2 regions of the Paenibacillus sp. NPDC058898 genome follow, and region 2 is predicted to be linked to the other one. Evidence: a T-box and tRNA genes for the amino acid it is inferred to sense, from the RefSeq annotation. Region 2 holds a T-box; the other holds one or more tRNA genes.
What was found. A T-box is a leader RNA that pairs with one kind of tRNA and senses whether it is charged. The one in region 2 lies ahead of ACOZB4_RS26815 (valine--tRNA ligase), so its partner is inferred to be a tRNA-Val.
Positions count from the first base shown of each region.

Region 1: it encodes a tRNA-Val, which carries the amino acid that the T-box ahead of ACOZB4_RS26815 (valine--tRNA ligase) is inferred to sense. The anticodon was not compared.

Region 1 covers NZ_JBMOSM010000004.1:362,624-378,910, forward strand. Annotated here, with positions in the region: gene ACOZB4_RS13620 (glycoside hydrolase family 125 protein) at 1-726, shown strand, start outside; gene ACOZB4_RS13625 (beta-galactosidase) at 723-3,863, shown strand; gene ACOZB4_RS13630 (alpha-mannosidase) at 3,885-6,620, shown strand; gene ACOZB4_RS13635 (hypothetical protein) at 6,827-6,988, opposite strand; gene ACOZB4_RS13640 (L,D-transpeptidase) at 7,168-7,671, opposite strand; gene ACOZB4_RS13645 (TetR family transcriptional regulator) at 8,017-8,643, shown strand; gene ACOZB4_RS13650 (GNAT family N-acetyltransferase) at 8,666-9,226, shown strand; gene ACOZB4_RS13655 (ABC transporter ATP-binding protein) at 9,272-10,057, shown strand; gene ACOZB4_RS13660 (hypothetical protein) at 10,059-11,690, shown strand; gene ACOZB4_RS13665 (hypothetical protein) at 12,351-12,962, shown strand; gene ACOZB4_RS13670 (accessory gene regulator ArgB-like protein) at 12,969-13,514, shown strand; gene ACOZB4_RS13675 (cyclic lactone autoinducer peptide) at 13,492-13,632, shown strand; gene ACOZB4_RS13680 (hypothetical protein) at 13,884-14,090, shown strand; tRNA gene ACOZB4_RS13685 (tRNA-Val) at 14,190-14,262, opposite strand; gene ACOZB4_RS13690 (hypothetical protein) at 14,398-14,661, shown strand; gene ACOZB4_RS13695 (GNAT family N-acetyltransferase) at 15,002-15,445, shown strand; gene ACOZB4_RS13700 (DUF3892 domain-containing protein) at 15,535-15,768, opposite strand; gene ACOZB4_RS13705 (MBL fold metallo-hydrolase) at 15,831-16,287, opposite strand, start outside.
Region 2 covers NZ_JBMOSM010000013.1:20,291-36,577, forward strand. Annotated here, with positions in the region: gene mreC (rod shape-determining protein MreC) at 1-821, opposite strand, end outside; gene ACOZB4_RS26780 (rod shape-determining protein) at 879-1,913, opposite strand; gene radC (RadC family protein) at 1,952-2,641, opposite strand; gene ACOZB4_RS26790 (Maf family protein) at 2,727-3,338, opposite strand; gene ACOZB4_RS26795 (DUF4321 domain-containing protein) at 3,364-3,606, opposite strand; gene ACOZB4_RS26800 (SPOR domain-containing protein) at 3,734-5,125, opposite strand; gene murC (UDP-N-acetylmuramate--L-alanine ligase) at 5,340-6,716, opposite strand; gene ACOZB4_RS26810 (bifunctional folylpolyglutamate synthase/dihydrofolate synthase) at 6,723-8,099, opposite strand; gene ACOZB4_RS26815 (valine--tRNA ligase) at 8,134-10,803, opposite strand; T-box leader at 10,916-11,216, opposite strand; gene ACOZB4_RS26820 (LysM peptidoglycan-binding domain-containing protein) at 11,407-12,753, opposite strand; gene ACOZB4_RS26825 (RluA family pseudouridine synthase) at 12,917-13,825, opposite strand; gene hemL (glutamate-1-semialdehyde 2,1-aminomutase) at 13,822-15,117, opposite strand; gene hemB (porphobilinogen synthase) at 15,151-16,152, opposite strand; gene cobA (uroporphyrinogen-III C-methyltransferase) at 16,208-16,287, opposite strand, start outside.

The DNA.
Region 1 (16,287 bases), on a different contig from region 2:
CGGGATAACGGAATTCCAACGGATTCCTTGCGTAATAACGGGCTCGGCATGCCGGTGAATTATACGGGCATGATCTGGTCCGGCTTCCGTTCAAGTGATGACGCTTGCGATTTCCACTACAATATTCCAGGCAACATGTTCGCCGTTGTCGCCCTGCGTCAAATGCAGGAATTCGCGGAATGGGTATTCCGGGATATGAAGCTGTTGGATGAACTGAAACGACTCGAAGCTGACGTGGATCACGGAATTCAGTTGTACGGCATTTACCGTCATCCGGAGTTTGGACCGATTTACGCCTATGAAACAGACGGTTACGGAAATTACTGCTTGATGGATGATGCGGGAACACCTGGATTGATGTCCATTCCTTATCTGGGTTATTGCTCTGCAGATGATCCGATCTACCAAAACACCAGACGGTTTGCGCTAAGCAAAGAAAATCCTTTCTACTACGAAGGCGCTGTTGCCAAAGGAATCGGCAGTCCGCATACGCCGCCGGATTATATCTGGCATATGGCCTTGTCCATGCAGGGAATTACGGCACAAACGGCAGAAGAGAAGCTGCAGATGATTGCATTGCTGGAAGCAACCGATGCCGATACCGGATTTATGCACGAAGGCTTCCATGCCGACGATCCGAAAGTTTTCACCAGATCATGGTTTGCCTGGTCCAACAGCCTCTTCTCGCAATTGGTGTATCAGGCGATGAAAGCAGGGATTCTATGAGCGGGCGTCTGATTGTATTTTATGATCCGTCCTTTCCGGTAGCAGAAGCTGCCGGTTTGCCGGCTAGCGCGGCGGCTCTGAATGCATTCGATGTCGTGTGCCGCGCTGAAGATTTGGCTGAAGCACTGGAATCTGCAGGAGGACAGGGCGCAAGCTTTGTCAATTTGCATGCGCCTTACTTCCCGAAAAGCGCCTGGAGAGCGATCCTGGACTTTCTGAGAAATGGCGGCGGCTTGGTCAGCATTGGCGGCGCACCTTTCAAGCGTCCTGTCCGCATGGAGGACGGCGCTTGGGTGGTGGAGCACGAACAGACGGCATACCATCAGCAGCTCCACATACATGAAGCGCTGCCAGTGGACAGCGGACGCGTCGACCATTTGACTTCCAGTGACGTTATTCCCCTTATGGAGAGCAGCCGGGAGCGGTTATCCATAAACGATACGTGGAACCTGGTTCCACATGTCACCAAAAGCAGTGATTTGCCGCATCAGATGGGATCGGCCGGGCCGATGGATACGCGGATTTATCCGCTCCTTAAGGGGAGCACAGCTAAGGGAAGAGAAGTCGCGGCTCCTGTCGTTCTGTGGGAAAATGTCGGCGGGCCATTCTTGGGCGGACGCTGGCTGTTTGTGAATCAGCCTCTCTCTGCTTCATTCTGGGAACAGGATGGAGGCGAAGAGGTGCGCAGCTGGGCGGCATTCTGTGCGAAGGGGATTACCGAGCTGTGGATCAAGCCGAATTATGCGACCTACGAGTCTGGCGAGCGTGCGATCCTGACCCTGCAGGCACAACGGCTTGGCCGGAAACTTTCCGAACAAGAGCCGCAGAGCTGGACGTTCCGCATCTCCGTCCAACACGACCAAGATGAATCCTTATCATGGAATCATTCCGTGAAGGTGGATGTGACCGGACAATTTCATGTACAGCGCATTCCGGTTATGCTGGATATCAAGCCGGGGTCTTATCGGGTGGTGTGTGAAGCCGAAGGGCCGGATGGAGAAATCCGCAGGCTGAGACAAGGGTTCTGGGGAGCGGATTCCGAGCTTTTGCAGGCGGGTACGCCTGTAACCTGCAATCGGGATTACTTCATCAAGGATGGTCGCCCACTGCCTGTTGTCGGGATGACTTACATGACGTCCGATGTAGCGCGTAAGTTCCTGTTCCTTCCGAATACGGATGTGTGGGATCGCGATATGGCGCAAATGCGGGGTGCGGGCATCAATTGGATTCGTACCGGGATTTGGACCGCGTACCGCAATATTATGCAGGTGGACGGGCATGCATCCGAAGAGGTTTTGCGTTCGATTGACGCCTTCCTGTTAACGGCGAAGAAGCATGATTTGCAGGTAACATTCACGTTCTTCTCCTTCACGCCGGAGACTTGGGAGGGCCAAAATCCTTACCTCGATCCGCGAAGCGTGGAAGCGCAGAAGCGTTTCATACGTTCCATCATTAGTAGACATAAAGATACGAAGAATGTGGACTGGGATCTGATTAACGAGCCATCCATGTTCGATCCGCCGCAGATTTTCTCGGACGGCCCGCGTTCCGCGAAGGATCCGTTTGAGAAACAAGCTTATATCGAATGGCTGAAAAAGCGTCATGGTTCGATTGAGCGTCTGCAGGAACGTTGGAATATGACAGCGGATCAGCTGCCGGGTTTTGACTCCGTGGTTCCGCCGGAACCTCAAGTCATTAATTTTGATGTTCAAGACATGCATCAAGGGAAAAAAGGCACACAATGGCTCGATTATGCACTGTTCTCGATGGACATGCATAACCGCTGGGCCAAGGAATTATATGACGATATCAAAGAGGTATGCCCTGATCATATGGTTACCGTTGGACAGGACGAGGCCCTTGGGGCACAGCGTCCATCTCCGTTCTTCTATGCCGAAGCCGTAGACTATACGACGGTTCACTCCTGGTGGTTCAACGACTATTTGATCTGGGACGGCATATTTGCCAAAACGCCGGATAAACCGAACCTGATTCAGGAAACAGGCATCATGTACGTGGAGACACCGGATGGCCGGGCGAAGCGAAGCGAAGCCGAGCTTCGGAATCTGCTGGAGCGCAAGTATGCTTACGCCTTCTCCACAGGAGGCGCTGGAGCCATTCATTGGATCTGGAACACGAATTTCTACATGGATAATGCTAATGAATCGCATATCGGAGCTGTCCGCGCTGACGGCACGGAGAAACCGGAAGCGGATGTGTCGTATGATTTCGGTGCCTTCATGGAAGACATCCGGGACATGTTTAAAGGCCGGAAGCTGGAAGAAACCGCGGTCATTTTCCCTTATTCGAATGATTTCTCGAACCGGAAGCTCGCTTTTGAAGCGACGACCAAGGCGACGCGCGCGCTTGCTTACGAGCTGAACGTGCCGTTCCGTGCTGTCGGGGAGTATGATTTAAGCTCGCTGCGTAACCATCCGGTGAAATTCATCATTCTGCCGAGCGCGCACAATGTCGATGACCAGGCGTTTGCTGAGTTGATGGATATCGTGAAGGAAACGGGAGCTACATTGCTTCTGACGGGTCCAATCGGTCTGGATGCATATTGGCATCAGGTCGATCGAATGACAGAGGAGCTGGGCGAGCGGAAGCTGGCGAATGTGCGCCGGGAAGAAAGCTTGCGCATTGGGGACCGTACATGGTCTGTATCGTATGGACATCGGAAGATTGCCGAGCTGACCAAAGAAATTCCGGCAGGCAGCGGGGCGAAACCGGCCGATATGGCTGGCGATTCCATCGTGGATGTGAAGCTTGGTGCAGGACGTCTTCTCTGGAGCCCGCTTCCTGTTGAATTGAATGATCGAATCGACACCATTTCGGCTTTATATCGGTATGCATTGGAGCTATCTGCTGCCGACACAGGGCTCATCTGGAATCAAGGCGGAGAACATTCCGGCGTATATGGACGCAAGGTAACGTTTGAAGAAGGAGCACTCTTCGTATTCGGCTCGGAGCAATCGTGGGACACGAACGTCGAGGTAAAGGATCCTTCAACAGGACTCATCTATTCATTCGTGCTGGAAGCGGATCGTTCGATCTTGTTTGCAGTAGATGCGAGCGGTGACCTGTTATCGGTGTACCGCCCGGATGAGGTCGAAATCACAGTATCGAAGGGCTAACATAAGGGGGACTAAGCAGAGATGGATCAATCCAGAAAAGCACATATTATTTCGCATACTCACTGGGACCGCGAGTGGTATTTACCGTATGAAAAGCACCATGTGCGGCTGATCGAGCTCATGGACAGCTTGCTTGAGACGATGGAGAAGGACTCGGAATACCGCAGCTTTTTCCTTGATGGCCAGACGATTATTATCGAAGATTATTTGCAGGTAAGATCTGAGAAGAAAGAGCAGCTTGAGAAGCTGATCACGGACGGACGTATCATTATCGGTCCATGGTACATTTTGCAGGATGCCTACCTCACGAGCAGTGAAGCTAACGTGAGAAATATGCAGATAGGCCACCAGGATGCCGAGCGATATGGCACGGTTGCCAAAATCGGTTATTTCCCGGATACATTTGGACTTACAGGCCAAATTCCGCAGTTGATGCTGCAGTCCGGCATTGATAATGCCTTCTTCGGTCGGGGCGTAAAGCCAACGGGCTTTAACAATACCGTCTCCGACAGCGGCTATGAGTCTTCATTCTCAGAGCTGATGTGGGAAGGTCCGGACGGCTCCAAGGTGCTGGGCATCCTGTTTGCCAATTGGTACAGTAACGGTAACGAGGTTCCCGTTGATGAAGCGGAAGCGAAGGCATTCTGGGACCGCAAGCTGGCGGATGCCGAGAAGTACGCTTCCACACCTGAGCTGCTCTATATGAACGGGTGTGACCATCAGCCGATACAGACCGATCTTGCGGAAGGCATCCGTACAGCGAAGAAGCTGTATCCGGATACGGAATTCATTCATTCCAATTTTGACGATTACCTGACAGCCGTTCGGGAGAAACTGCCGCAAGATCTTTCCTCCGTAAAAGGAGAGCTGCGCAGTCAGCGTACCGATGGATGGGGTACACTTGTGAATACCGCTTCGGCACGCGTATACCTGAAGCAGATGAACCAGCGCGGCCAGACCTTGCTGGAAAAAGTGGCCGAACCGCTTGCATCCTACGCCAGCCTGCTAGGCAAGGAGTATCCGCATCATCTGTTCACCTATGCGTGGAAGACGCTGATGCAGAATCATCCGCATGACAGCATCTGCGGCTGCAGCGTGGACGAAGTTCACCGCGAGATGGTGACCCGCTTTGAGAAAAGCGCGAACGTGGCCGAAAATATCGTGGATGACAGTGTTCGCGTCATTGCAGATGCGGTTGACACAACCGCCTTTGAGCAATGGGGATCCGATCCGCTGCCGCTTGTTGTATTCAATACGACGGGATGGAGCCGCAGCGGTACGGTCAGCATTGAGCTGGACGCGAAACGCCTTTATTTCCGGGAAGGTTACTCTTTGGAGGAAACCAGCCGCCGGATGAAGGAAATCGACTTGTCCGGCCGTGTGCTGGTTAATGCTCAAGGACAAGCTGTGCCTTGCACCGTTGAGGATCTGGGTCTTCAGTTCGGATACGATCTGCCGGACGATCGTTTCCGCCAGCCGTATATGTGCCGCCGTGTGAGACTTACCTTCGAGGCAAACGCGATCCCAGCAATGGGCTTAACTACTTATGCTTGGGTGAAGAGCGAAGTGAAGCCTGCCGAGGTAGCATCCTTAATTAGTAAGTCCAATGTGATGGAGAATGAGCTGATCAAGATTGAGATCGCTGAGGATGGTTCCTTCTCCTTGACGGATAAAAAGAACGGACAAGTATACCGGGATCTGGGCGTCTATGAAAATACCGGAGATATCGGTAATGAATATATGTACAAACAGCCGGATGGCGAAGCGGCATTGACCACGAAGGGTCAAACCGCCCAAGTTTCGGTTCTGGAAGATACACCTTACCGCGCATCCATTGAAATCGTTCATAACTGGTCCATTCCGGCTATGGCGGACAGCAAGCTGGATGAAGAGCAGCATGAGCTCATCTATTATCCGAACCGCACAGCGCAAAGATCGAGCGAAATGGTGCCAATGCGCATTCGTACCGTAATCAGTCTGAACCGCAGCGGTAAAGGCGTGGAGATCGAAGCGACAATGGATAATCAAGCGAAGGATCATCGGGTGCGTGCATTGTTCCCAACGGATCTGCTGGCATCGTCCCATAACGTGGATTCCATGTTTGAAGTGGCAACTCGGGATAATGAACCTGCTGCCGAATGGGAGAATCCAAGCTATACGGCTCATCAACAGGCATTCGTTGATGTCTCGACAGCTACTGCAGGATTGACGGTAGCTAACCAGGGCTTGAATGAATATGAAGTCCTGCGTGACGGCCGGAATACCATCGCTGTTACATTGCTTCGTTCCGTAGGCGAGCTCGGTGACTGGGGGTACTTCCCTACGCCTGAAGCTCAGTGCATCGGCGTGCATACGGTACGTATGGAGGTCATTCCGCATCAGGGCGACGGCATGAAGTCAGGCGCATACGCCGAGGCTTACCAATTCCAAATCCCATGGACGGTTACACAGACCGGGGTCCATGCCGGCGCTGTCGCATCGACTTCCGCACCGTTTGAATGGAGCCATGAAGAACTTGCGTTCTCTTCCCTGAAAGTGAATCCGAAGACCGGGGATCTGATGCTGCGCTGGTTCAATATGGCAGGCACGGATACTGAGCTGAAGCTGAAATCTTCTCTACCTTCCCAGGGTGTGTATAAGAGCTCTATTCTGGAAGTAGAGGGAGCGGTTCAAAGCTTTGATGGCGATGGAAGCTTCACGCAGCCGGTTAAGCCTCACGAAATCGTAACACTGGGAGTTAAAGTTTCGGTCAAGTAAGCATTTATTATGATATAGTGCTGGGAATGTTGTTGTACATCCCGGTCCAGCAAAGCCCGATTCCGAAATTACAGGGATCGGGCCTTACTGTCTTGCCTAATGACAGGCAGATTCCTGAACGCTCTGAAATATATATAATGAAAAGGCTGCTCTCCCTAGGTCTTTGCGGACGGCTGGAGGGCAGCTCTTTATTGTACTCGGCTTAATTATTGATTTTTCCCTTGGTTTTGGTCTTTCTCGTAAGCAATCAGGGTGATATCTTTGCCTGTAAGCTCGGCAATCTTGGTCTCGGCGTCTTCAATCGCTTTCAAGGTACCTTCATTCCCATTGAGTGAGGCAATTTTATATTCCTCCGAATGGATGTCCATGTGAATCCCCCCCTTAGATGGTTGATAACAAATATAATGATAAGTTATCCTATACAAGATGGTTACATACCTGGTATTCAAAGAATTGGAATGAACTTGAGGAATGGAGCGGAGTATGGTTCCTACACGTCCAATTTAAAAAAGCCAGACACATGAAATGTGTTTGGCTTTTTGCGTTCTTATTTTTGGATGAGGACGGGGGTACTCATTTTCACCTTGTCGTAAAGCCAGCGTACGTCTTTATTATGCATCCGTATACAACCTGCCGACACGTACTTGCCGATCGAGTTGGCGTTGTTGTTTCCATGTATGGCGTACGCGTAGCTAACTCTACCGTTCACTTTCACATTAATGCCGAGCCAGCGATCCCCAAGCGGATTGCGCGGGTCTCCTCCCTTGATGCCTTCCTTGTAGTAAGGTCTGTTCTTCACTTTTTCGTGAATTCTGAACAGGCCTTCCGGCGTATAGGAGGGTTTTTTGCCTGTAGCGACGGGAAATGTTTTTATGACCTTACCTTTTTCATAATACGTCAGTTTGTTGGTGGATTTATCAATGACGATAAACTGTGCGTACTTGGTGTACTTACTGTCCAGCTTCTGTCCGGAAGCGCCTTGGGATACGGCGGGGAAAAAGAAAACCAGCAGTAAGGTGAAGATCAGTATGCGGCTGATGCCCTTAATGATGTCCGATCACCTCTTTTCGTTCTCCCCCATATATATGCAGCTATTCGCGAATGTTGACGGAAATGTGCGTAAGCCGAAAAATAGAACAAGTTGTTTTCAAAGAGAGATATAATGGCGCGGAGGGGACATTCTATCGAATATCGGATCGTGGCTTGGCTGTACGCAAATGACCTCCTGAAGAGATTTCTTCAAGAGGGTTTTCGCGTTCATTATAGCAACCACTTGAAAACGACACTAATGTCGTTTATGATGAAATGAGTTAAAAAAGGACACTTATGTCGTTTGTATTGAGGTGAAGTTCATGGAATCGAAATTGATGTTAAAGGGCGGAAAGGGGGATGACTTATGTCTCCAAGGGTTAGTGAGGAATATAAACGGGAGAAGAAGTTTGAAATATTGACGGCAGCCAGGCGCGTCTTTATCAGAAAGGGCTACACCCGCACCGTGATGCAGGACATTATGGATGAAGCGGGCATGTCCCGCGGAGCCGTGTATGCGTATTTTGATAATGTGGAGCATGTGTTTATAGAGGTTCTGCGTTTTGACGACCAAGAGACGCTCGGTTTTTTTGAACCGGATCCGCAATATCCGATATGGAATCAGTTGAGGGACTGGGTTCAGAAACAGCAGGGTGATATTTCGCTAATCCAGCATTCACTTGTATTGGCCAGGGCGGAATTTTTCCTGTCTTCCTCTTATGTTCATGCCAAGAAGGAGTATCCCTATATAACTGAACGTTATCAGCTGACCGTTGAGGCCATGGGTCGGGTCATTCGGAAGGGTAAGGAGCAAGGGGAGTTTCGGCCACGATTGGAACCGGAAGCCATAGCACGTTATATGATTTCGTTTCTGAACGGACTGATGCTGGATACCTTCCAACTCGGACCGATGGTGACTTGCGTGCCGGAGCAGCTGGAAACCTTCGTACATTCTCTTAATGCAATGTTAAATCCTATAAAACTAGAATCATGATGATGGAAAGGGTGTTTTTTGAATGCTATTTGATTCTGCTAGACTTGCTTGTCGAAAAATGACGATAAACGACGCGGAGCTGTACCATTCCTGGCGCAATGACCTAGAAGTGATGCAATCCACCAGTCCCAACCTGGATACTTTTCAACTGGAGGAGACAAAGGACTTCGTTCAGCAGGTGATCCTGGGTTCTTCCTCCTCGAAGAGCTATCTGATCCAGTTGAAGGAAACCGGCAGACCGATTGGCATCATGTCATTGATTCATATCGATACCAAGAACCGGAACGCGGAATGTATCATCGACATTGGCGAAAAGACCTATTGGGGCAAGGGTTACGGCTTTGAAGCGATGACGCTTTTGCTTGATTATGCTTTTTTGGAGCTGAATCTGCACCGGGTAAGCTTGCGGGTATTTTCCTTCAACCATAACGCGATCAAACTGTATGAAAAAGTCGGATTTGTCCAGGAAGGCAGCTCCAGACAGAGCTTGTACCGGAATGGTGTCTGGCATGACATCGTACACATGGGGATATTGCAGAGCGAGTATATGCGTCAAAAGGTTGATTTTCCCTCCCTTCCATAATAAGGTAGGTATGTGAAGACAATGAGGGAATGGGAGAATTATATCATGTCTGAAAATGAAGTGTTATTGATTCAAGACCTGCGCATGAAATATGATAATCGTTATGTGCTGAACGGTATCGACTTGGAAGTACGCCGCGGCGAGATGATTGGATATATCGGTCCGAACGGCGCGGGGAAGAGCACGACGGTCAAGATTATGCTTGGGCTGGTTGAGGGGTACACGGGGACAGTGCGCATATTCGGTCAGGATATTTCCGATGGGAATATCGATTATAAACGGAGAATCGGATATGTGCCTGAGGTGGCGGAATTGTACGATCAGTTAACGGCAGCCGAGTATTTGACTTTTATAGGCGAGTTGTACGGACTTACATATGATGCAGCGGATTATAAGGCGAAGCAATTAATGGATTGCTTTGACATGGAAAAGGCATATCACTCACGGATCGCTACGTTTTCAAAAGGAATGCGGCAAAAGGTGCTGCTGATCTCGAGCCTGCTGCATGATCCTGATCTATTGTTCCTGGATGAGCCCTTAAGCGGGCTGGATGCGAACAGCGTGATGGTAGTCAAGGAAGTACTGGCCCAGCTGTCTGCCCAGGGCAAGACGATTTTTTATTCCTCACATATCATGGACGTCGTAGAGAAAATCAGCAGCCGGATCATTCTGCTCGCTGACAGCCGGGTAGTGGCGGACGGAACGTTCAAAGAATTGCAGCAGCATTCCCATGAGGGGTCCCTGGAAGAAGTGTTTAATCAGCTGACGGGGTTCCATGACCATGCCCGTATTGCAGAACGGTTCGTATCGATCGTTCGGGAGGGAAGCTGATATGGCGGGATCGGATTCATCGTTTCGGATGTTGAAGATACTGGATCGATTTCAGGGAATCATCTCGAGATTGGGTGTCGACTATAAAACGCTGCGCCGGATACTCCATGTCAAATTATTGATGGATTCGAGGCGCGCACCCGTCATATTATCTTCTAGCAACCGGAAGAAAGAAGAGCAGGACAAGAACCTGTTTGTCAGCTCCCTCTGGCTGTATGGCTTAATCGGGCTTGTCCTGACGCCGTTTGTGTTCTGGAGCGATCCGGAATATTTAATGCCGATGAGCATCCTGTCTGCGATCCTAATGTTCCTGATTATGAGCTCCATGATTTCAGATTTCTCATCCGTGCTGCTGGATGTGCGAGACCGCAGCATTTTGATGACGAAGCCGATCGACGGTCGAACGGTCGGATTGGCGCGATCGATTCATGCAGGAATTTATTTGCTGCTGCTAACCGGAGCGCTCTCAGCAGGCTCACTGGTCGTGGGATTGATCAAGCATGGCGTGCTGTTCTTTCTGATCTATATCCTGGAGTTAATACTGATGAATATGCTCATTCTGGTAAGCACCTCCTTGGTTTATCTGTTGCTGCTCAAGTATTGGGATGGAGAGAAACTGAAGGATCTGATCAATTATGTACAGATTGGACTTTCCGCCACGCTGGCCATCGGCTATCAGTTTGTGATCCGTTCCTTCGATCTGATTGATTTTCATTTGGTATTTAAGCCGGCCTGGTGGCAGATTCTGCTTCCGCCGGTGTGGTTTGCGGCTCCGTATGAGTGGTTGTTTGGCGAGGGGAGCGGGTGGCTGGCTGTTCTCTCGATGCTGGCTGTATTCGTCCCGATTGTGTTTATGATCGTCTATGTCCGTTATATTCCTTCGTTCGAGCAGCATCTGGAGAAGCTGGCTCACAGCGAAGCGGGGAAAGGGCGGGAGCGCGGGCGATTGGACAGATTCTTGGCCAAAATGGTATGCCGGTCGCGTACGGAGCAGGCTTGTTTCCGATTATCTGCCAGCATGCTGAAGAACGAGAGAGAGTTTAAGCTTAAGGTGTATCCTACACTTGGGTTGTCCGTGTTATTGCCTTATTTATTCTTTGTCTCTACGATCCGTAACTCCTCATTGGCGGAAATCAGCCAGGGATCGTCGTACTATGTACTGCATAGTATGCTCATCATGATTATCACCGTCGTTATGATGCTGAAATTCTCCGGCAAGCCCAAGGCCTTCTGGTTATTTGGCGCAGCCCCGATGCAAAGCATGAATCCTTTGTACAAAGGGGCTTTAAAGGCTCTTGCCGTCAAAATGTTCGTGCCGCTGTTCATTGTGAACGCGATCGTGTTTCTGATCGTATTCGGTACTCGGATCATGCCGGATATTCTCATCATACTCCTAACCGGCTTGGTGTTGATTCCCTTATCAGCCAAGATAATTCTGCGCAATCCACCGTTCTCTCAAGCGTTTAATATGGCGCAGCAGAAAGACGGCTGGTGGGTATTGTTGTTCTTCTTTGTTATTGGTGGACTCTGTGGTTTACATTATGCAAGCAGCACGATTCCTTATGGTATGTTGGCCTATATCCTCGCGCTGCTCGTTGCGAATGGCTTGGCATGGACCAAGCTGTATAAGTAAATTGGGGAAGGCATCCGATTGGATGCCTCTTCTTTTATTTTGTCAGATCATTGTATACTTGCGTTTAAAGGTGGTTGAACAAGAACGTAGGTTCGTATATAATGGAGATATAGCAAATTAACTCTCTATTTCACTCTTCACTTCATAAATCCATGATGGATTCCCCCACTAATGTATTTAATTACCTGTTGTTATGCCTTCCGGGCCTTATATAATCAACTTAGATGATGTCAGGATGTTAAATAGTAGAATCTGAGTTTATTCTGGCTTAGTCATATTCACAAGGTCGTGGATTCTTGATAAGTAATGCTTGGTTTTCGTTTGGTATACGGATTGAACATTTCAGTGGTTTAATTCGTTTTGGTGTATAAGAAGTTCTAAGTTGTTCTGTTTTAGAATTTTTGAGCCAAGCCGGAGCTATAAACGACGTTTAATGTTTTTGCATTTTCCATCACAGTTTCCAGACATATAAGAAGTGGCAGGCGCCATCGGAATTGACCTCAAGAACATGCATCATTAGGACGACTCGATAGAAGCTGAGGGTCTGTCGGTATATCGTTTATTTATAGACGTTATAACCATCAGTGTAATCAGGTTACATCGGGAAGTGGCGTAGCACACATTTAACCATTTCTTATGGTGTAGGGAGGAAATCTTTGAATGGAAGTTATCTGGTTTATGGTGTTTTCAACATTTGAAACACTGGCGATTTATTCACTAATCATGACATTGCTTAGATTTAAGACAACAGAGTACATATGGCAGGCGTTGATTGTCATGATCCTTGCCAATTTGCAAAGTTTCGTTATGCGCAACGAGCTTCACTTGGATTTTCTCGCCCCTCTCATTACCGTGCTGATCTTCGTTTTCTTGTTTTCTGCCATTATTAAGATCCCAGTTATCTGGTCGGCGATATGTACCATTCTGGGGTATATGTTTTATGCTCTAATTCAGGCCTTTTACATGCTATCATTGTATGGCTCAATCGAAGCTACACACAACAATGAAGTAGATGGCTATGTACTTCAGCTATTATCGTCAGTGACGGGTTTACTCATTTCTTGGATTATTTATAAGTTTGCAATAGGTTTTACATATGATCTCGAAAAGTTGCGTATTAAATTTGAGCACATCTTACTAATCTCCCTCATCGTAGTCGTTTTGATCTTATTGGCGATATTATTTTATCTTAATCGGTTATGGCTTCTTCTTCTCTTTTTTGGTATAACTTTTGGTATTTTCTTATTTTATGCGATCCAATCAAAGGAGTGACAATTAATGATTGAAAGAGCCGCCCTTTGGATATCGGAAGGCATTAAACGACAAGTGCCTGAACACCCTTCATCTGTTGGAGTTTTAAAGCATGCGATCGCAATTCTATTAAATATACTATTTATTGTTACATTTACTTTATTAATATCCATTTATACCGGACATATGAAGCAGGCTATTACAGGTTTGATCGGTTTTGCACTGCTAAGACAGTTCTCTGGAGGAATCCACGTTAAGACTGGCGCTGGTTGTATTGTTATTACTACTGCTTTGTTTACTGCAGTGTCTTTTGTTGATTTAGGCGAACTGCCTACACAAATTTTGAACATCCTAAGTTTTTTGTTAGTCGTTTTATTTGCCCCTAGTAAGATTGCCAAGCAATCAAGAATACCAAGAAAACATTATCCTAAACTTCGTCTAATTAGCTGTATTATTGTTGGGGTGAACTTTCTCATTCAATCACCAACATTATCCATAGTATTCTTTATCCAGGCACTGAGCCTAATTCATTTGAAGGGAGGTGAGCCAAGTGTCGGTAATCAACAAATCTAAGCATGGCTTATTTTCATTTATCGCATCTGCTCTTACAGTGGTAGCTGTATTCTTTGTTAATACTGCAAGTCCTGTTTTTGTGTATAGTGGTGATACACCCGAAGAGCTCTTGAAATAACCTTTCTAAATATGAATCCATTATTATTCTGTTTATTGAATTCCGGTACCTACTAGGTGCCGGATTTTTCTTTTACTATCAACATCAACAAAGCATGATCATGCAAATTAAACTGTAGTCATCATGACCAGGATTTATAAATTGCTGCGTCCTCCTTTAATCAAGTGCAGTCAGGGTAAAATTGACATTGCTAAAAGAACGAATGTTCGCATATAATACAAACAAACGTTCTGGTTAGAGGTGGTGGCATGATGTTTAAGAATTACCTGGAGCAAACCATAGAAATCATATATGAAGACAGGAAAGGGAATATCACCCAACGGAAAATACAGATACACAGTATTCGGGATCATCGGATACGGGCAACGTGTCTGGAGACTGGAAAACCTCGGGTGTTTAATGAACATAATATTCTGTCCTGGAGACCCGGGAAAGGAAGGGGAACGCATGCTTCCTGACGGAACGAATATGGCTGAGAATCTCGGTCAACCCAAATAGACAATAGGTTTAGAAAATGAAAAACCCCTGACGCCAATAGCATCAAGGGTTTTCGATTATGATCTGTAGTGGGCTCGAACCACTGACCCCTACCCTGTCAAGATAGTGCTCTCCCAGCTGAGCTAACAGATCATGAAATATTTAAAAAGGTAATTCATATATTACCAGCAGACAGTGTGGCTGTCAATGGTTTTCTCGTTATAAAAAATCACATTCCGGTTCAGACTAAATACAGCATGATTATGCCAATGGAGGAGTGTGAATGGCATGGCAGGTGGGAAATCCCATCATTTTAATCGAGCCAGTCTGGTGCTCTCGTTGCTGGGGGTATCTGTACTAGGGAGCGGTTGCAGTATCTCGGAGAGAACGTCGGTGCAGTTGGAGCCGCTACATGGGCCTGCGGCGCCTGTAATGCTTGATGTTTACGGACGTTCGATAGATCAGGACGTATATTCCAAGCAGGGAAGCGGAGCACTGGAGCCGGTATCCCCGATGAATTCGGTGGATACCTTACGCGATCTCCATCCGTAATGGGTGCAGCAACGTCTATAACAAATCGGTCATACCAATATCCTTACCTTTTGCGAGCAGAGCAAACCGCCGGCAGGCAAGCTGGCGATTTGCTGTAAAACGGCCGATGCTATTCCTCATCCCATTTCCGGGAATAACCTTTTTTAATCGCCCAAAAGATAGGGTAGATGATGATGGCTGAGATGATAACAGCCCAAAATATCGTGGTTCCCATGCCCATAAAGGCAATGCTCCTTTCAAAAAAACGTTAGCTTATACTATACAGGAAAATGATTATTTTGTATAATAGCTCGATCTGCGATATTACAAGGAATTGATTCTACATAAAGAGGTGTTGAAATTGGCAGCAGAAATCATAAATGTATCAACCGAAGAGCAGTTGCAGCAAGCGCTGGATATTCGGAAGGATGTTTTTGTGCTTGAACAGAAGGTTCCGATTGACCTGGAGATTGATGATTACGATCGTCTGGACTCCGATGCACATCATGTCCTGATCAAGTCGGAGGGACAGTATGCGGCAACTGGACGTATCACCTATTACAATAAGGACTCCGCCAAAATGCAGCGCATTGCGGTACGTAAGCCATTCCGATCCAAAGGGATAGGGCGTGTGCTGATGATGGCATTGGAAGCGCAGGCGCGTGAATTGAAACTGCAGTATTCCGTGCTGGATGCCCAGGTGCAGGCGGAGGCGTTTTATCGCAAGCTGGGGTATGAGACGATTTCGGACGAGCCGTTTGATGATGCTGGCATTCCCCATGTTCGTATGAAAAAGGAACTGTAGGCATCTTCTTAACTATAAGGTGGCTGATGATCCCATCGTTCTAAAAGGAAAGACCTCGAGTATCGACTCGAGGTCTTTTTAGGCATGAATTAAAAGCTTGGCATATTATCCAGGTTGTTGCTGGGATCGCCATCCGCATTGGAACGAAGATGTTCATCTCCGTCACGTCCACGGAATACGTTCACGTTTTTGATTTCTTTATTCTTGGCCATCTGTTGTGCAGTCTTGTAGTCCACGACACTACCGTTATCCAGCTTCAATTCGATGATGTCGCCGTCGCCATTTTTACGGACGCCTACGACTTCTTGTTGTTTATTATCCATATAGATCGCCTCCCGGAATTAGTGTTCCCGGGAACCCTCATAAACTATTCATCTATATTGAACTACAATTCGTATACCCGCTGCTGCTCCACAAATTCCATGATTCCGGTCTTGCCAATGAAAGCTTCGACCTCATCACTGTAATGCATGAGATAGGTGCGTTCCTGAATTTCTTCAGGAAGGCTGAGCAGCTCATCCAGTGTCGTATGAACCTCGCCGGGGCCTTGCAGCTGACATTCATGCAGAATCACTTCACAATCCCGCTCATTCACCAGTTGGTTGAGCAGGATCGGATCGAATACCATGTCAGCACTGTAAAATATCCGATCATTCAGATAAAGCGAATAGCTGTCCTTGCCGGGAATATGCTGCGTATGAATCAGCTCTACCGAGATGCCTGATGAAATATGGGCCTTCACTCCCGGTTTCAGAGGGTGTACGTCAAATACATCATGCAGGGAGGAGATATGTCCCTGTTGATATAATCCGCCTTTGAGTGAATGTTCCCATATTGGTTCC
Region 2 (16,287 bases):
TTGGCCGCTGGTTTGATTGTAGCTGTTCTGCTTTGACCGTATTGGCTTACCTGAACACTTTTTACCTCACCAATGATCAAGCCCTGTGGTATAACGCCTCCGGCACCGGATGAAATGATTTTATCGCCCTTCTTGATCGGATCATTCTCCTGAATACGCGTCATCTGCAGTGTGTTGGTCTTCTCATCGTAGCTCTCAACCACGCCAAACGTTTTGTCCTCTTTGCCGATGGCTGTTACCGAAATCGGCTGCGGGTTCGGATCCTGGGCGTCCATCGATGTCAACAGTTTCACCGTTGAGGTGAAATTGCTCACACTGCTAATAATACCGACCATGCCGTCCACTGTCGTGACCGACATATTAGGGCGAACCCCATCGCGCTCGCCCAGATCGACGACAAGTGTCCGGTTATTCGGATCTGAGTTGACGCTGAGCACCTGGGCCGTACGGTACTCATATTTGTCACGATTTTTCTGGTTTTCTGTAAAATGGAGCTGATCCCGAAGCTTTTCGTAATTAGCTTTCATCGTGTTATAGTTCGCACTCTCTCGAGAATATTGGGCAACCGCTCTACGCAACTCCTCATTCTCTTCATAGATCTCCTTCATGTTCCGTACATCTTCAAAGAAACCCGCTATATAGGCAGCGGGCTTATAAAACACACTTTGCACAAAACCGACCGTATCTTTGACAAATTTTTCAGGCCAAGATAAAGAAGCTCTCGGGCCGAGCGTAAACCCCATAATAGCGATAAACGCTACCAGCCCGATGAGCATAATAAACAATCGCTTATTACCTAGCAGCTTAAACAGTTGCAACACCCTCTAACTTACTGTTTTCTCTCCCAACATTAGGGGTTTACACTTCTATTTTGATTTCTACCGTTTGGAACGGACGGCAGAGCTGCTCCGGGATTTAAACAAGTGAATGTTCTCGAGCGCTTTACCTGTACCAATGGCCACGCAATCCAGCGGATTCTCTGCAACGATCACCGGCATGCCGGTCTCTTCAGCGAGCAGCTTGTCCAGGTTGCGAAGCAATGCGCCGCCTCCTGTAAGCACGATGCCCCGGTCCATAATATCCGCAGCAAGCTCCGGAGGACATTTCTCAAGCGTAACCTTAACAGCTTCAACAATCGCATTAATCGTATCTGCCAACGCTTCGCTAATCTCATCCGAAGTAATGGTAATCGTCTTCGGCAGACCCGTCACCAAGTCACGGCCGCGAATTTCCATCGTTTCCACGGTCTCCAGCGGCATGGCGGAACCGACTTCCATCTTGAGCAGCTCGGATGTGCGCTCACCGATCATCAAGTTATATTGACGTTTGATATAGGAAATAATAGATTCATCCATCTCATCGCCTGCCACGCGTACAGAGCGGCTGGTTACAATACCGCCAAGAGAAATGACCGCAACCTCGGTCGTACCTCCGCCGATATCAACAACCATGCTCCCTGTAGGTTCCCACACAGGCAAATCGGCACCGATTGCAGCTGCAAAAGGTTCTTCGATCGTATAAGCTTCGCGTGCACCAGCTTGCTTGGTCGCATCTTCAACCGCACGCTGCTCTACCGCCGTAATGCCGGAAGGTACACATACCATCACGTTCGGATGGCGCGGGAATATGGAACGTTGCTTCTGTGCTTGACGAATAAAGTATTTAATCATCGTAGCTGTTGTATCAAAATCAGCGATGACGCCGTCTTTCATCGGACGAATGGCACGAATATTGCCTGGTGTGCGTCCAATCATTTTCTTAGCCGATTCTCCGACGGCTTCAATGCTCTTAGTATCTGTACGCAGAGCAACCACGGAAGGCTCTCTTACGACAATTCCTTTCCCACGAACATAAACCAGCGTATTTGCCGTCCCCAAATCGATTCCCAAATCTTTCGTAAAACCACCTAACATGATGTATCTCCCTTTCTTCGTCAATCTGAACTATTATATTACATCAAGCCCCGTTCCTTCAAACTTACAAACGATCCGTCCCCAATGATCAGATGATCCAGCACGTCGATCCCGACAATCTGTCCTGCCTCCACTAAGCGGGCAGTCAGCGATATGTCTTCCGGGCTGGGCGTCGGATCTCCGCTAGGATGGTTGTGCGCGCACACCAGGGATGCACTGCTGCATTTGATGGCCGCTCTGAACACCTCGCGGGGATGAACGATGGAAGCATTAAGGCTTCCCATCGATAACGTTTCCTGGGCAATGACATGATTTTTCGTATTTAAAAATACACAGACAAAATGCTCTTTCTGTAAATAGCGCATCTGTTCACTGAGCAGTTCTGCCGCGTCATGCGGACTGCGAATAATAACTGGCTCTACATGTCTCGATGCGGCTAAGCGCCGTCCAAGCTCTATGCCAGCCTTCAGCTGAACAGCCTTAGCGGTTCCAATTCCTTTGATTTGCGTAATTTCCTCAATGCTAAGATCAACGAGCTGCCGGATGCCGCCTGCTTCCCCCAGCAGCCGCTGGGCTATATGTACGGCAGATTCCTGGCGGGTACCGGTCCGAAGCAATATCGCCAGCAATTCTGCATGGCTTAAAGCGCTCGCCCCATATTGCATCATGCGCTCTCTAGGTCGTTCATCATGGGGGATGTCGCGCAGCAATAGCGTTGGCGACTCCATATATTCCCCTCTTTTCTAAGATTTAAATCAGCAGGTCACCGAAACTTCAGGATTCCCCTACATTTCGCATGCCGTTGTTCTATATCTATGAATCGGTGAGTACATCCATCCCCATTTCAGACAGCATGTCCGACAGCAGAGAAAGCGGCAGACCGACAACGTTAAAATAGTCGCCTTCGATTCCTTCCACGATGGTTGCACCCAAGCCTTGAATCGCATACGAGCCTGCTTTGTCAGCAGGTTCCCCGCTCTTTACATAAGCCGCGATCGCATCATCACTTAACGATTTCATCTTTACGGTTGTCACACGGTGGGCAACCTTTGTATGACCGGATTCCCGATCAACACAAGCCACGCCCGTGTACACGAGGTGAGCCCGTCCTTGAAGCATGGACAACATCCTTGCCGCGTCAGCATGATCCTCCGGTTTCCCGAGGACATGATCATCTACAACTACAATCGTGTCGCTTCCCACAATGATACCATCTCCCGGATCATCCGTCAGCTTTCGGAGAACCGCTTCCGCTTTACGTAGTGCCAGTGACTCCACAATTCGCTCTGGCGACCACCCTTGCGGGGTGTCCTCATCAGCTTCACTAGGCATAATCTCGAATGGGATACGAAGGGAGGCAATCAATTCCTGACGCCGAGGAGAGGTGGAGGCCAATATGATACGGCGGTTTCTCTTCTCATTCAAGGGGGATAATCTCCTTTGTCATGTCTTAGAGCCTGCGGTATAACCAAAGTGCAGCTATAATGCCGAGCAGACTGAGCAGGCAAAAGTTAAGTTCAAGGTTAATATCATAACGAATAATGTCAAAATCAGCGCGAGGCGACCACTTAATCGGTGTAGTAGACGTTAAAAACGACAAAGCCTTGACAGGCTGAAGCGCCTTAGCAAGCCATGTTCCCGTCAGCCACCCCAGCAGCAAAAACAAGATGAGCATTCCTTTGTTTTTCTTCATGCATCCTCTTCCCTCGCCATATTTTGACACCCTAATTATTATACGGTGAATCGATAAGCAATACAAACAGAAATCCGGCAGGGGGAACTATTTCCAGTTCCAAGCCGGATTTTACGTAAATTTGAATTTATAGGCCATCCAGGAGTTTCTTTTGGCCCATGACATAGTTCATCATACCTGTTTGAATCTCCCACAAATGCCCCTTGGATTGATTTTTGTTATATTCGGAGAGCGCAGTGATTGAACTGTTCATGGATTGCTCCATCGCCGGCAGCACAGCCCCGGTCTCCGGACCCAAGCCGGCGGACAGCAACTGCATCGATTGGATCCACTGCTGGTGCAGATTTGTGATCGCAGTCATATTCTCCGGCGCCACCGCGCCCGCCTCCTGCTTCCCCAGCAGCGATGCCGATAGTTTACTAAGCTCCGATACCAGTTGCCCGCTGATCGTAAAATAGTCCGTCAGCGTCTGCTCCTCGCCCGCAAAGACAGCTGACTCTATATTAGGGAGCGCGATTTCTCTTACGTATAATTCGACGCCTTCGGCCTTAAGCTGATTGCTGAGCAGCTTGGCCTGCTCGCGGTCTGGTGAAATGCCCGCATACACCCGGTTCTCCTCATCCGAATCTCCGCCGGCGGCAATACCGGACTGCAGCAGCTCCCCCTTCGCTTGCTCAGCCCGTTCCGGGGTGCTGAACACACCGTACTGAAGCATATAAAAGATTTGACCTGGAATGTGAACAGCCGATTCAGTTAAATCAGGTGCGATGGTTGCACCCGTTACACCAGAGGAATCAGCCGGGGCTTGATTCACTGCATCATTGGTTTCAAGCTGTCCCGATGTTGGATCCTCACCTGCAATACCGCCGTTAAACATAGACAGCACCATATACCCAAACAGCAAACCCGTAACAACAGCCGCTGTCACAGACACAGCCATTTTCCAGAAGGAGGTAGGTTTGCGTGAGCGATAATAACTGTAGTCATCAGCAGATGACTCATATAGATCCGCCTCAGGCCCGAGATTCCAGTTGGAGTCGTTCGCTTCGGGGTCCACTCTTCCGGGATACACGTCATCATGAAGGTCATAGAGTTCCTTACGCTCACGCATATCGTCATATGTATCGTTATGTTCAGGTCCGTCACCAAACGACCCGCCGTCGATATGATCCAGACGCCGTCTTTCCTCAGCTAATCGGCCCCTGGACCGGTTATGACGCGAGGTTCTCCACCCTTGACCGTTCACATTCGGGGTCTCCCCCTCCTCCCGGAGAGGCGGAACGACGCGTAGATGATCATGCTGCATACTGCTCCTAGGTTCGAACGAAGTGCCCACATCGGCAAACCGATCTGGCGCCGTTGTGTCAAACTCGTCGAATACGAGATGGCGGTCATCAACTTGGTCATTGCGTCTTGCTGGAACTTTTTGATACGGATCCCGTTCCTCACGCATATGATCCTTATGACTGTCCTTCGGCGGATCGTGATCAAAACGAATCGTCATCCGTGCTTTATTCATATCCACACACCTCACTTGTCCTTCTACACCTAGCTATATGATCAAGCTTGGCAACTTATGAGTGTGCGAAAAACAAAACAAACAGGCTGATCAAGAAAACATCTTGATCAGCCTGTTATACTTAGCGATTCCGCTCGCTTTGCCTCCGTTCGAAAGACAAAAGCCCATGCAATCCCCTGCTGCAGCGAAGCAGCAAAGCATGCGCGCAATCCATTTACTTCTTGCCTTTAATAGACTCTGCTAAAGCAGCGCCGACTTTCCAAATATCGCCCGCCCCCATCGTGAGAACCAGATCGCCTTCTTTTACACGACCTTTGAGATCGTTCAGAACATCCTCTTTGGTAGGCAAATAGCGGGCACCGGCATTACTGTTCTGGACAATCAGCTCCACCAGCTTACCGGAACTGATACCCTCGATTTGCTTCTCGCCGGCAGGAGAATAAATATCGGTGATAATCACCTCATCGGCTTCTCCGAACGCGCGGCTAAACGCATCCAGAAGGAAAAAGGTCCTCGAATACCGCTGCGGCTGGAATACGGCAATAATCCGTTTGCCCGTCGCTTTAGCGGCACTGATCGTAGCCTCAATCTCCGTCGGATGATGCGCATAGTCGTCAATCACCAGAATGCCTTCTGCTTCACCAAGCACCTGGAAGCGGCGCTTAGCGCCGTTGAACTTAACAATGGCCTCTACAATCGCTTCAAACGAGATTCCGCCTTTCAAGCAGCATATCACCGTAGCCATTGCGTTGTAGACATTGTGTTTACCCGGTACGGACAGTTCCACGGTGCCCAGCTCCATTCCGTTATGAAGCATCGTGAAGCTGACGTGACGGTCGCCGAGCACAAGATTTTTTGCCGTATACTCCGCATCAGCATGAATGCCGTATGTGGTCACATTGCATTTAAGGTCAGGCAAAATAGCCTGGATGTTGTTATCGTCCGCGCAAACCACGGCCGTCCCGTCTGCCTTAATCTGGCTGAGGAATTGTACATAAGCTGCCTTGAGACGATTGAAATCCCCTTCGTAATTCTCCAGGTGATCGGCCTCAATATTCAGAACAACGCCGAGCCATGGGTGGTACTGAAGGAATGAACCGTCACTCTCGTCGGCTTCGGCCACCACGTGCTCGCCTTCGCCGGCTTTGGCATTGGTGCCAACATTCATGATTTCCCCGCCGATGATAAATGTCGGATCGACTCCGCATTCTTCCATCACGAGCGCAATCATGGATGAAGTGGTTGTCTTACCATGCGCACCCGCTACGGCGACTCCTTTGCGTTCGTTCAAAAGACGCGCCAGCATCTGCGCACGGTGAAGGACAGGAATGTTCAGCTTCTCTGCTTCGACCCGCTCCACGTTGTCTTTGGACAATGCCGTCGAGTAAACCACAAGGTCCGCGCCCTGGACTTGCTCGGCGGTATGTCCAATGTATATTTTGGCGCCCTTGGCCGCCAGCTTTTCTGTCAATTCTTGCGATGCCACGTCAGAACCCGTGACTTTATAACCCATCTCCAGCATAACTCTTGCAATGGCGCTCATCCCGTAGCCGCCAATTCCTATAAAATGAACATGTTCCGATGTATTCAACAGATATCACCAACCTTTTTCAGAATCGGAAAGGCCCAGGAGGTTGGAACGCACGTCGGCAATCAGGTACAACGTGCCCGACACCACCCCAAGATCCTCCGCTTCCGTCCGTGACTTCAACTCTTCAAGTGCGTTTTTCCAATTTGGTTCTATGATGATTTGCAGTGTATGTTTGGCGTATTTCTCCCTTACCTGCTCTACGATGTCACCAAGCGCCTTGGCGTCCAGTTTCTTCCGGAAATCCGGTTCAGTCAGGATAAGCGTATCCACTATTGGCAGTATATGCTGCAAATACGATTCATGATGCTTATTTGCCAGCATTCCCATCATTAAGTTCAGTTTCCGATACTTATAGATCTGCGGCAAGCTTTTGGCCAAGGTTTCAGCCCCTTCAGGGTTATGCGCACCATCGAGAACAATCCGCGGGGAGGACTGTACTTGTTCCAGTCTTCCCGCCCAGAAAGTATCCTTAAACCCTGTACGTAATTCTTCTTCATCCACGATAAAAGCCATGTACTGGCGAAGCACTTCCAGCGTCATCATGGCAAGCGCAGCATTGGCGCATTGGTGCTCGCCTTGCATCGAGATGTCCAGATCCATGTCCCGGAACGGGCCCTTAAAGCGGAAAGTCTGGCTTTCTTCATCCCCGCGCAGTCGCTCATAGGAGAATTGTTCATCTACGAGATACAGACTTGTACGGTTTTTTTCTACCGCTTGTTTCAGAATTTCGACAGCCTCAGGCTGAGTTACCGTACTCACCACAGGGACTCCAGGCTTGATAATGCCAGCCTTCTCGGTGGCGATCTCCTGAATGGTGTCACCCAGAACGTCGGTATGGTCCATCCCGATATTCGTGATCACCGAAATGATGGGATGAACGATATTGGTCACGTCCAGGCGACCGCCAAGTCCCGTCTCCCATACCACTACATCCGGATAAGATACCTCGGCATAATACAGGATCGCAAGGGCGGTGGACACCTCAAACATCGTGGGCGATCCAAGCCCGGAGCTCGCCACTTCGGCTACAAGCGGCTCTAAGCGATTCGCGAGCGCCAGCAGCGTCTCTTCCGGTATGTCCTCGCCGTTATACTGAAACCGATTGGTAAACTTCGTAATATAGGGAGAAGTGTAGGTGCCAACCGTGAATCCCCCTTGAAGCAAAACCTTTGTTAAAAAAGCGCATGTGGAGCCTTTTCCATTCGTTCCGGCCACGTGAATAAATTTCAACCGCCGTTCCGGATGGCCCAGCAGCTCCATCAATCGCTGAATTCTATCCATGCCAGGGCGGATTCCAAACGGAATCAGCCCATTGATCCAAGCTACCGCTTCCTCATAGGTATGGAACGGAGCTACAACTGCTGCTGCCGAATGATCAACCATCGTTCTCACCTTCTGGTCCAAGTTCATCTTGCCCTCAGCCTCTCAATTCTTCGATGCGTGCGATCACTTTACTGCGTTTGTCCGAGTAATCCACAAGCTTCGCCCGTTCTTCTTCAATCACCTTTTCCGGTGCTTTCGATACGAAACCAGGATTGTTCAGCTTCTTCTCCACACGCTCGACTTCGCTATTCAAGTGCTGAATTTCCTTCTCCAGACGCGTGATCTCCTGAGCGATATCGATCAACCCGGCAAGCGGCAGATACATTTCAACACCTGTAACCACAGCGGTCATCGCCTTATCCGGCGCCTCAAGCGCAAGGGAGGACTGATACTCCGACGTGTTGCAGAAGCGGCAAATATAATCCGCATTGCGATCGATAATGCTGGCAATTTGCTCGCTTACCGGCTTTAATTGCAGCTCCACTTTTTTGCTCATTGGTACGTTTACTTCCGCCCGGATGTTACGTACAGCGCGGATGACATCCATCAGCAGGTTCATTTCGGTAACAGCTTCCGTATTCTCAAACGCCTCATCATAGGTCGGCCATGAAGCCAACATCACCGTCTCGCCTTCATGCGGCAAATGCTGCCAGATCTCTTCGGAGATGAACGGCATGAACGGGTGGATCAAACGCATCGTGCGGTCCAGCACATAGGCAAGCACCGACTGCGTCTTTTTCTTGGCCGCTTGATCCTCTCCATACAGGGACAGCTTGGCAAACTCGATATACCAGTCACACAGATCATCCCAGATGAAATTGTAGAGCAGTCGACCAGTTTCGCCAAATTCGTAGGCATCAATTAGACGCGTAATGTCGCGGGAAGTTTCGTTCAAACGATGCAAAATCCACTTGTCGGCCGTTCCCAGCTCTCCGGAAATGTCGATATCCGCCGCCGTGAAGCCCTCCAGGTTCATGAGCGCAAAACGTGACGCATTCCAGATCTTGTTCGCGAAGTTACGCGCTTGTTCCACGCGTTCCCAGCGGAAACGAAGATCCTGACCCGGCGTACTGCCGGTCGATATCATATAACGCATGGCATCTGCGCCATACTGTTCAATAACCTCAAGCGGGTCGATACCGTTTCCGAGCGACTTGGACATCTTGCGGCCTTCGCTATCCCGGACCAGACCATGGATCAGCGTATCTTTAAACGGCATCTGATCCGTAAATTCAAGCCCTTGGAAGATCATCCGCGATACCCAGAACGGAATAATATCATAACCCGTCACGAGAACGCTCGTTGGATAATATCGTTTGAAATCCTCGCTGTCCAGATTCGGCCAGCCCATGGTCGTGAACGGCCACAATGCGGAGCTGAACCAGGTATCCAGCACATCCTCATCCTGTCTCAGATCATCCTTGCCAAGCTTCGCGCGCGCTTCCTCTTCATTCATGGCAACAACCACTTCGCCCGTCGATTCGGAATACCAGGCCGGAATCCGGTGGCCCCACCACAATTGACGGGAAATGCACCAATCGCGTACATTCTCCATCCAATGCAGGTAGGCTCGCTCGAAGCGGTCAGGCACGAAGTTAACGCCCTTGCCGGATTTCTGCGCATCCACAGCTGCTTCCGCAAGCGGCTGCATCTTAACGAACCACTGCGTCGACAGATAAGGCTCAACCACCGCACCGGATCTTTCGCTATGGCCAACCTGATGGACATGATCTTCGATGCGGAGCAATACGCCCGATTCCTTCATGTCGTTTACGATCTGCTTGCGGCATTCACTCCGGTCAAGACCTTGGTACTTACCGGCAAACTCATTCATCGTCCCGGATTCATCCATCACGGTAATTTGCGGCAGGTCATGTCTCTGACCCATTTCGAAGTCATTCGGATCATGCGCCGGCGTAATTTTAACCGCTCCGCTGCCGAAGTCCTTCTCAACGTACTCATCGGCAATAACCGGAATCTCGCGGCCGACAATCGGCAGGACCAATGTTTTGCCGATCATGTCTTTATAGCGTTCATCCTCCGGATGAACGGCTACCGCCGTATCGCCAAGCATGGTCTCCGGACGGGTGGTTGCTACGGTAATGGAGCCGCTGCCGTCTTTTAGAGGATATTGCAAGTGATACAAATGGCCGTTGACCTCTTTGTACTCCACTTCAATATCGGACAAAGCCGTGCGGGCAGCCGGGTCCCAGTTGATGATGCGTTTACCGCGATATATGAGCCCTTTATCATAGAGCTTAACGAATACTTCCCGAACCGCGTCCGACAACCCCTCGTCGAGCGTGAAACGTTCTCTGGAGTAATCGAGGGACAGGCCGATCTTGGACCATTGGTCACGGATTGTATTCGCATATAGATCCTTCCATTCCCACACTTTCTCAAGGAATTTTTCACGTCCCAGATCGTATCGGGTAACGCCTTCCTCGCGAAGCTTCTGCTCAACCTTGGTTTGCGTAGCGATGCCCGCATGGTCAGAGCCCGGCAGCCACAGCGCATCATAACCCTGCATCCGCTTTACGCGAATCAGAATATCCTGCAGCGTAAAGTCAAGGGCATGGCCGATATGAAGCATTCCCGTAACGTTTGGTGGAGGAATAACAATCGTGTACGGTTCCGCATCCGGTCGTTTGCCAGCTTCAAAGAAGCCGCCTTCCTTCCAGTACGGATACCATTTTTGTTCAGCTGCCTTCGGATCATACGTCGTCGGCATTTCTAACTGGGATTGGTTTTGTTTTTGATCCATATTTTCGTACCTCCGATACTGTTAATCAGTTTTGCCAACCCGAAATGTTTTAGCCTCCGGGCGTGGGCATGAATATCAATGTTTGGCATGAAACAAAAAAAGCCCTTCGTCCTCAAAGGACGAAAGACTGTTCTCTCGCGGTACCACCTTTGTTTCGTGCTTATAAATAATTCATCAACCGTGTCCTCCCATGAAGAACATGAAAGGCTTACGATCAAGCACGACACTTTACGCAGATAACGGCTGCGGCCGACGAACTCTAACCAGGGTAGCAATCGATCCCTACTCTATCTCAAGTCCGCAACTCCGGGGTGACTTCGGCAAGCTGGTTCCTGCGGAATCTCACAGCGCTTGATAGCAATTCCGCTCTCTGAAGGCCATACCTTCCTACTCTTCCCGTTCAACGTTGTTCTAGCTTATGAAATACCTGTACATATTCTATTCAAATATACCGTGGTTGTTGCATATAGTCAATATTTCGAGTGTTTCCGATCGATTTAGACATCATACCTGCCGAATCAATAAATCTTATACATTGAAAAAGCAGGCCAAGGATGTCCTACCTTGACCTGCTTTTTCTTACGCAATTGCTCCCCCCACCGATTACTGGGGAATGTATAATACCTGTCCTTCTTCCACATTCTGCTCGGACATGCGGTTATATAACAAAAGCTCCCGCGGCGTCAGTTGATAACGCTCGGCAATCTCGTCGAGTGTCTCCTCACGCTGTACAATGCACATCCGGACCTTGCGGAACGGCGTTTCCTCGCGGCGGTTACCCAGGAACAGACTCTTCCACTCCACATCCTCGGCCGAAGCCGAATCAACCAATTCCTCCGCCTCTTCTTCCTCGTCCCGAGCGGCTTGATCCTGAACCGTTCTGCTCGATTGAAGCAATGAAGATAAGCCTACACCCGATGTGCTGTTTGTGCTGCTGTTCTTTGAGTTGAAGGCCACCTTTAACTCCGGTTTGGTTGGAACCTCTTCAACTTTAACGGAAACCTCCTCCGTTATATCATCCATATCCTCCAAAGGTACTGCTTCCTCAGCAAAAACAGGCTGGGTTTCCTCCGTTTCCGGTGATTCCAGCACCGGTACGGCTTCAACTTCTTCACCCTTACGCTCAGTGACACCAGGGAAACCGGCTGCTGAATCTTCCTGCACCGGCTCCGGCTGGGAGGCAGCCCGTTCGAATTGCCATACACTTGGAATCGACGGCTCAGCTGCCTGAGCTTCCGTCTCGCTATGTAAGGCATATTCGACCGTATCCCGGGCTTCAGTCGCACCGGAGATGCTTAGGGTGCTATCCGAGGCCTGTGAATCCCGAGTTTGGTTCTCATACTGCGCCCAGGATGCCAGATACTGCTGTGTGCGTGCATCCGTCCCGGACTCTTGGGCTTGGGGCTGAGCCTCGTTGAAGTAAGAAGGTGAAGCCGAATTCGCATCAGTGTTGGCTCCGTCTTGAAACTGGTCATACGGGTTGGCTGCGAACTGCTGCTCCCCGTTCGAATAATCTGTCGCTTCAGGAGCATGTACCACTGTGAATTCCTCATTGGCCCATACTTGGTCACGGGCTCCCGGAGCCGCCGCCTGAATTCCTTTGAGCGACAGAACCCCTGTAATGTTCAAGCTGCGCTTAGATAACAAATCCACGTCAAAATTCTCGATCTCGACCGCGATGTCATCCAATGATGATACCCGGTTCAACGGGACCGTGATTTCGACCGGAATCCAGTGTTCGAGCGGCTCCGTCTCTCCAGCTTCGGTGTCACCTTTATACAGGCCTGCAAGAAGCAGATGACCCCGAAGCGTGGCCTGGTCCTGCTGACTGATCACCTGAATGTGCGGGATCAACTCCGCCTCTTCCAATTCATCGATTCCCGGCAAATCTTCCGTTAAATTAATACGCTCGTAAATATCGAACCGCAATCCGTAGGACTGGTCAAACACGGGAATGTCCTCCTTTTTGGCATATACTATCCGTGATCTGTTATCACGGCATGAGCCTAAGTTTTGCCACTCAATTTATCTATATGCCGAAAATAGGAGAGCATGACTTTTTTGCGAATTGTGCGTGAAAGTTACCGGTTCATTCAGGATTTTGCAAATTTTCTTAACGGCCTGCTGACTCTATGATTTGCTCTCTTAACTCCAACATATCCTGAGGCCAGGGCGCTTCCACCTCGATACTCTCGCCCGAGAGAGGATGAGTAAACAACAGACGTTTGCCATGCAGCGCCTGGCGCGGGAACGTCTCGGGTCCTCCGTATAAGGAATCTCCCAGAAGCGGATGTCCCATATGACTTAGATGCACCCGGATCTGATGCGTACGGCCGGTTTCCAGACGAATTTGCAGCAGGCTGGCTTTTGGATACACTTCAGATGAGAGAATATGCGTGATCGCAGCCTGCCCGGTTAATGAAACTCGCCGGCGGCTTGCGTGATAGCGGTCTTTGCCTATCGGCAAATCGATTCTCTTCAGATCCTGCGAGACCCTCCCCTGAACGATAGCCGCATAAATCCGGACGATCTTCTTCTCCCGCATGGCCTCGTCAAGCTTTAGCTGCGCATATTCATTCTTGGCGTACAGTACGGGACCTGTTGTGTCCTTATCCAGCCGATGAATATGCCGGACTGCCGTATGAATGCCTTCGGCTTCGTAATATGCAGCTACCACATGATTCAGCGTCGTCTCCGTGCTCTCGTTGTCCGGATGGACCGCCATGCCGGCCGGTTTGTTCACGACCAGGCAGAAATCGTCCTCGTACAATACATCTAGCTTCTGCCATCTCGGTTCGATGCCGTAATCCCGATAAGGAAAAAGGACCAGCCGAAGCCGGTCCCCTCCCCATTGTATCCCTTGCTCATGATGAAGCTTGCGATACAGCTTCTCGGGCATACCGACCGTTTCCATAAGCCACTTGGCAGCAGCCTCGTTCCGATCCGGCTGACCTAACAGCGCCTTGCCCGGCGTCATCTCCAGCCATTCGCCGCGTTTGCTCCAATTGCCCCCGTAACTCATAGGCTCTTGAAGGCATTGTAGTTGGCTTCGATGGTGGCATCGATATCTTCCACCGTATGCGCTCCCGAGATGAACATGCCCTCGAACTGGGAAGGAGGTACGCTTACTCCCTCTTCTACCATCGCTGCAAAATATTGACGGAAACGATCCAGATCACTTGTCTTGGCTGTATCAAAATTGACAACCGGCGTATTCGTGAAGAAAGGACATACCATGGACCCGATCCGGTTGATCGTAAGCGGGATCCCGAATTCCTTAGCGTTTCGCTCAAATCCGGCCTGAAGGCGGGCTCCCCGTTCCTCCAGCTGTTCATAGATAGCAGGCGTCAACAGTTTTAGAGTCGTGTAGCCGGCCGCCATGGCGAGCGGATTTCCGCTTAGCGTTCCTGCTTGATAGATCGGCCCTGCCGGAGCAATCTGATCCATCAGCTCACGCTTGCCTCCATAAGCACCGACTGGCAGACCGCCGCCGATCACCTTGCCCAGACATGTCAAATCCGGCGTAACGCCATAACGTCCCTGCGCACAGTTTAGATCCACGCGGAATCCGGTCATGACCTCGTCGAAAATAAGCACTGTACCATAATCGGAAGTGACCTTGCGGAGTCCTTCCAGGAACCCTGGCTGTGGAGGTACCACGCCCATGTTGCCGGCCACCGGCTCAACAATGACTGCGGCGATCTCTTCGCCGAACCGCTTGAAGGCAAGCTCTACCGACTCCAAGTCATTATAAGGAACGGCAATGGTGTTGGAAGCCACGCTCTCAGGGACACCGGGACTATCGGGAAGACCCAGCGTTGCGATGCCCGATCCCGCCTTGATCAGAAGGCTATCGGCGTGACCGTGATAAGAGCCTTCGAATTTGATGATTTTGCTGCGCCCGGTATAACCGCGCGCCAGCCGGATGGCGCTCATGGTAGCTTCCGTACCGGAATTCACCATTCGCACAACCTCCATCGACGGCACGCGCTCGCAGACGAGCTTCGCCATCTTCGTTTCCAACAGGGTTGGCGCACCAAAGCTGGTCCCCTTCGCAGCGGTCTCCTGAAGCGCTTCAACGACCTCAGGGTGCGCGTGGCCCATAATCAGCGGTCCCCAAGAACCTACGTAATCGATAAAGCTGTTGCCATCGATATCATATACGCGGCTGCCTTCTCCGCGATCGATATAAATCGGCGTTAGTCCCACAGATTTAAACGCACGTACCGGACTGTTGACACCGCCGGGAATGTATAACTTCGCTTCTTCAAAAGCAGAACGCGATAATTCTTCTTTCCGCATATCTTGGCTCATACTATGCACTCCTAACTCTTTAGTCGTTATTGGTTACTTGCTGCGCATCCAGCGTGCTGCATCCTTCGAGAAATACGTGATGATAATGTCCGCACCGGCACGCTTCATCCCCGTCAGCAGCTCCATCACAATCGCCTGCTCACTGATCCATCCCTGCTGAGCAGCCGCCTTAATCATGGAATATTCCCCACTTACGTTATAAGCGACAATCGGCAGATCAAACTGGTCTCTCAGCAATCTGACAACGTCAAGGTAGGCCATAGCTGGTTTCACCATCAGCATATCGGCGCCTTCCAGCACGTCCGTCTCCGCCTCGCGAAGCGCCTCTCTCACATTGGCCGGATCCATCTGATAGGTTTTACGGTCGCCGAACTGCGGAGCAGAATCGGCAGCTTCACGGAAAGGTCCGTAAAAGGCCGAAGCGTACTTAACCGAGTAAGACATGATCGGCACGTTATAAAATCCGGCTTCATCAAGTCCGGAACGAATGGCTTGAACAAAACCGTCCATCATATTGGAAGGTGCAATAATATCGGCTCCCGCCTTCACTTGGGAAACCGCTGTACGAACGAGCAGCTCCAGTGACTCGTCGTTTAATACATCGCCGCAGGTGTGACCGTCACGCTCAAAGGTATGCACCATACCGCAGTGGCCGTGGTCGGTAAATTCGCACAGGCACGTATCAGCAATCACCAGGAGATCGGGATACCACGACTTGATGAGACGGGTAGCCTCTTGGACAATCCCGTCATCCGCAAAACCGGATGTGCCTACGCTGTCTTTGGTCTCAGGAATTCCGAACAGGAGCACAGCAGGAATGCCTAGACTTACGATTTCGTCTACTTCCTCTTTCAAGGTATCGAGCGAAAAATGATAGACCCCCGGCATCGAGGAAATTTCGGATTTCACACCACTGCCATAGGTAACGAAGATTGGCTGAACCAGATCCTCCGTATGAAGCACGGTCTCACGGACCATGCTGCGAATGCCGGCATTTTGACGCAGCCGACGATGGCGTACGATTGGAAAACTCATGACGTATACCTCCTGATGATGTAATTTTTGATCATGTATTTAAAAGATAAGGATATTATGGCGCAACGCGGCGTGGATCGTTCTCATTCCAAATGCACAAGGCCTTCACCAGACTGTCAATCGTCGCTTCCTCGG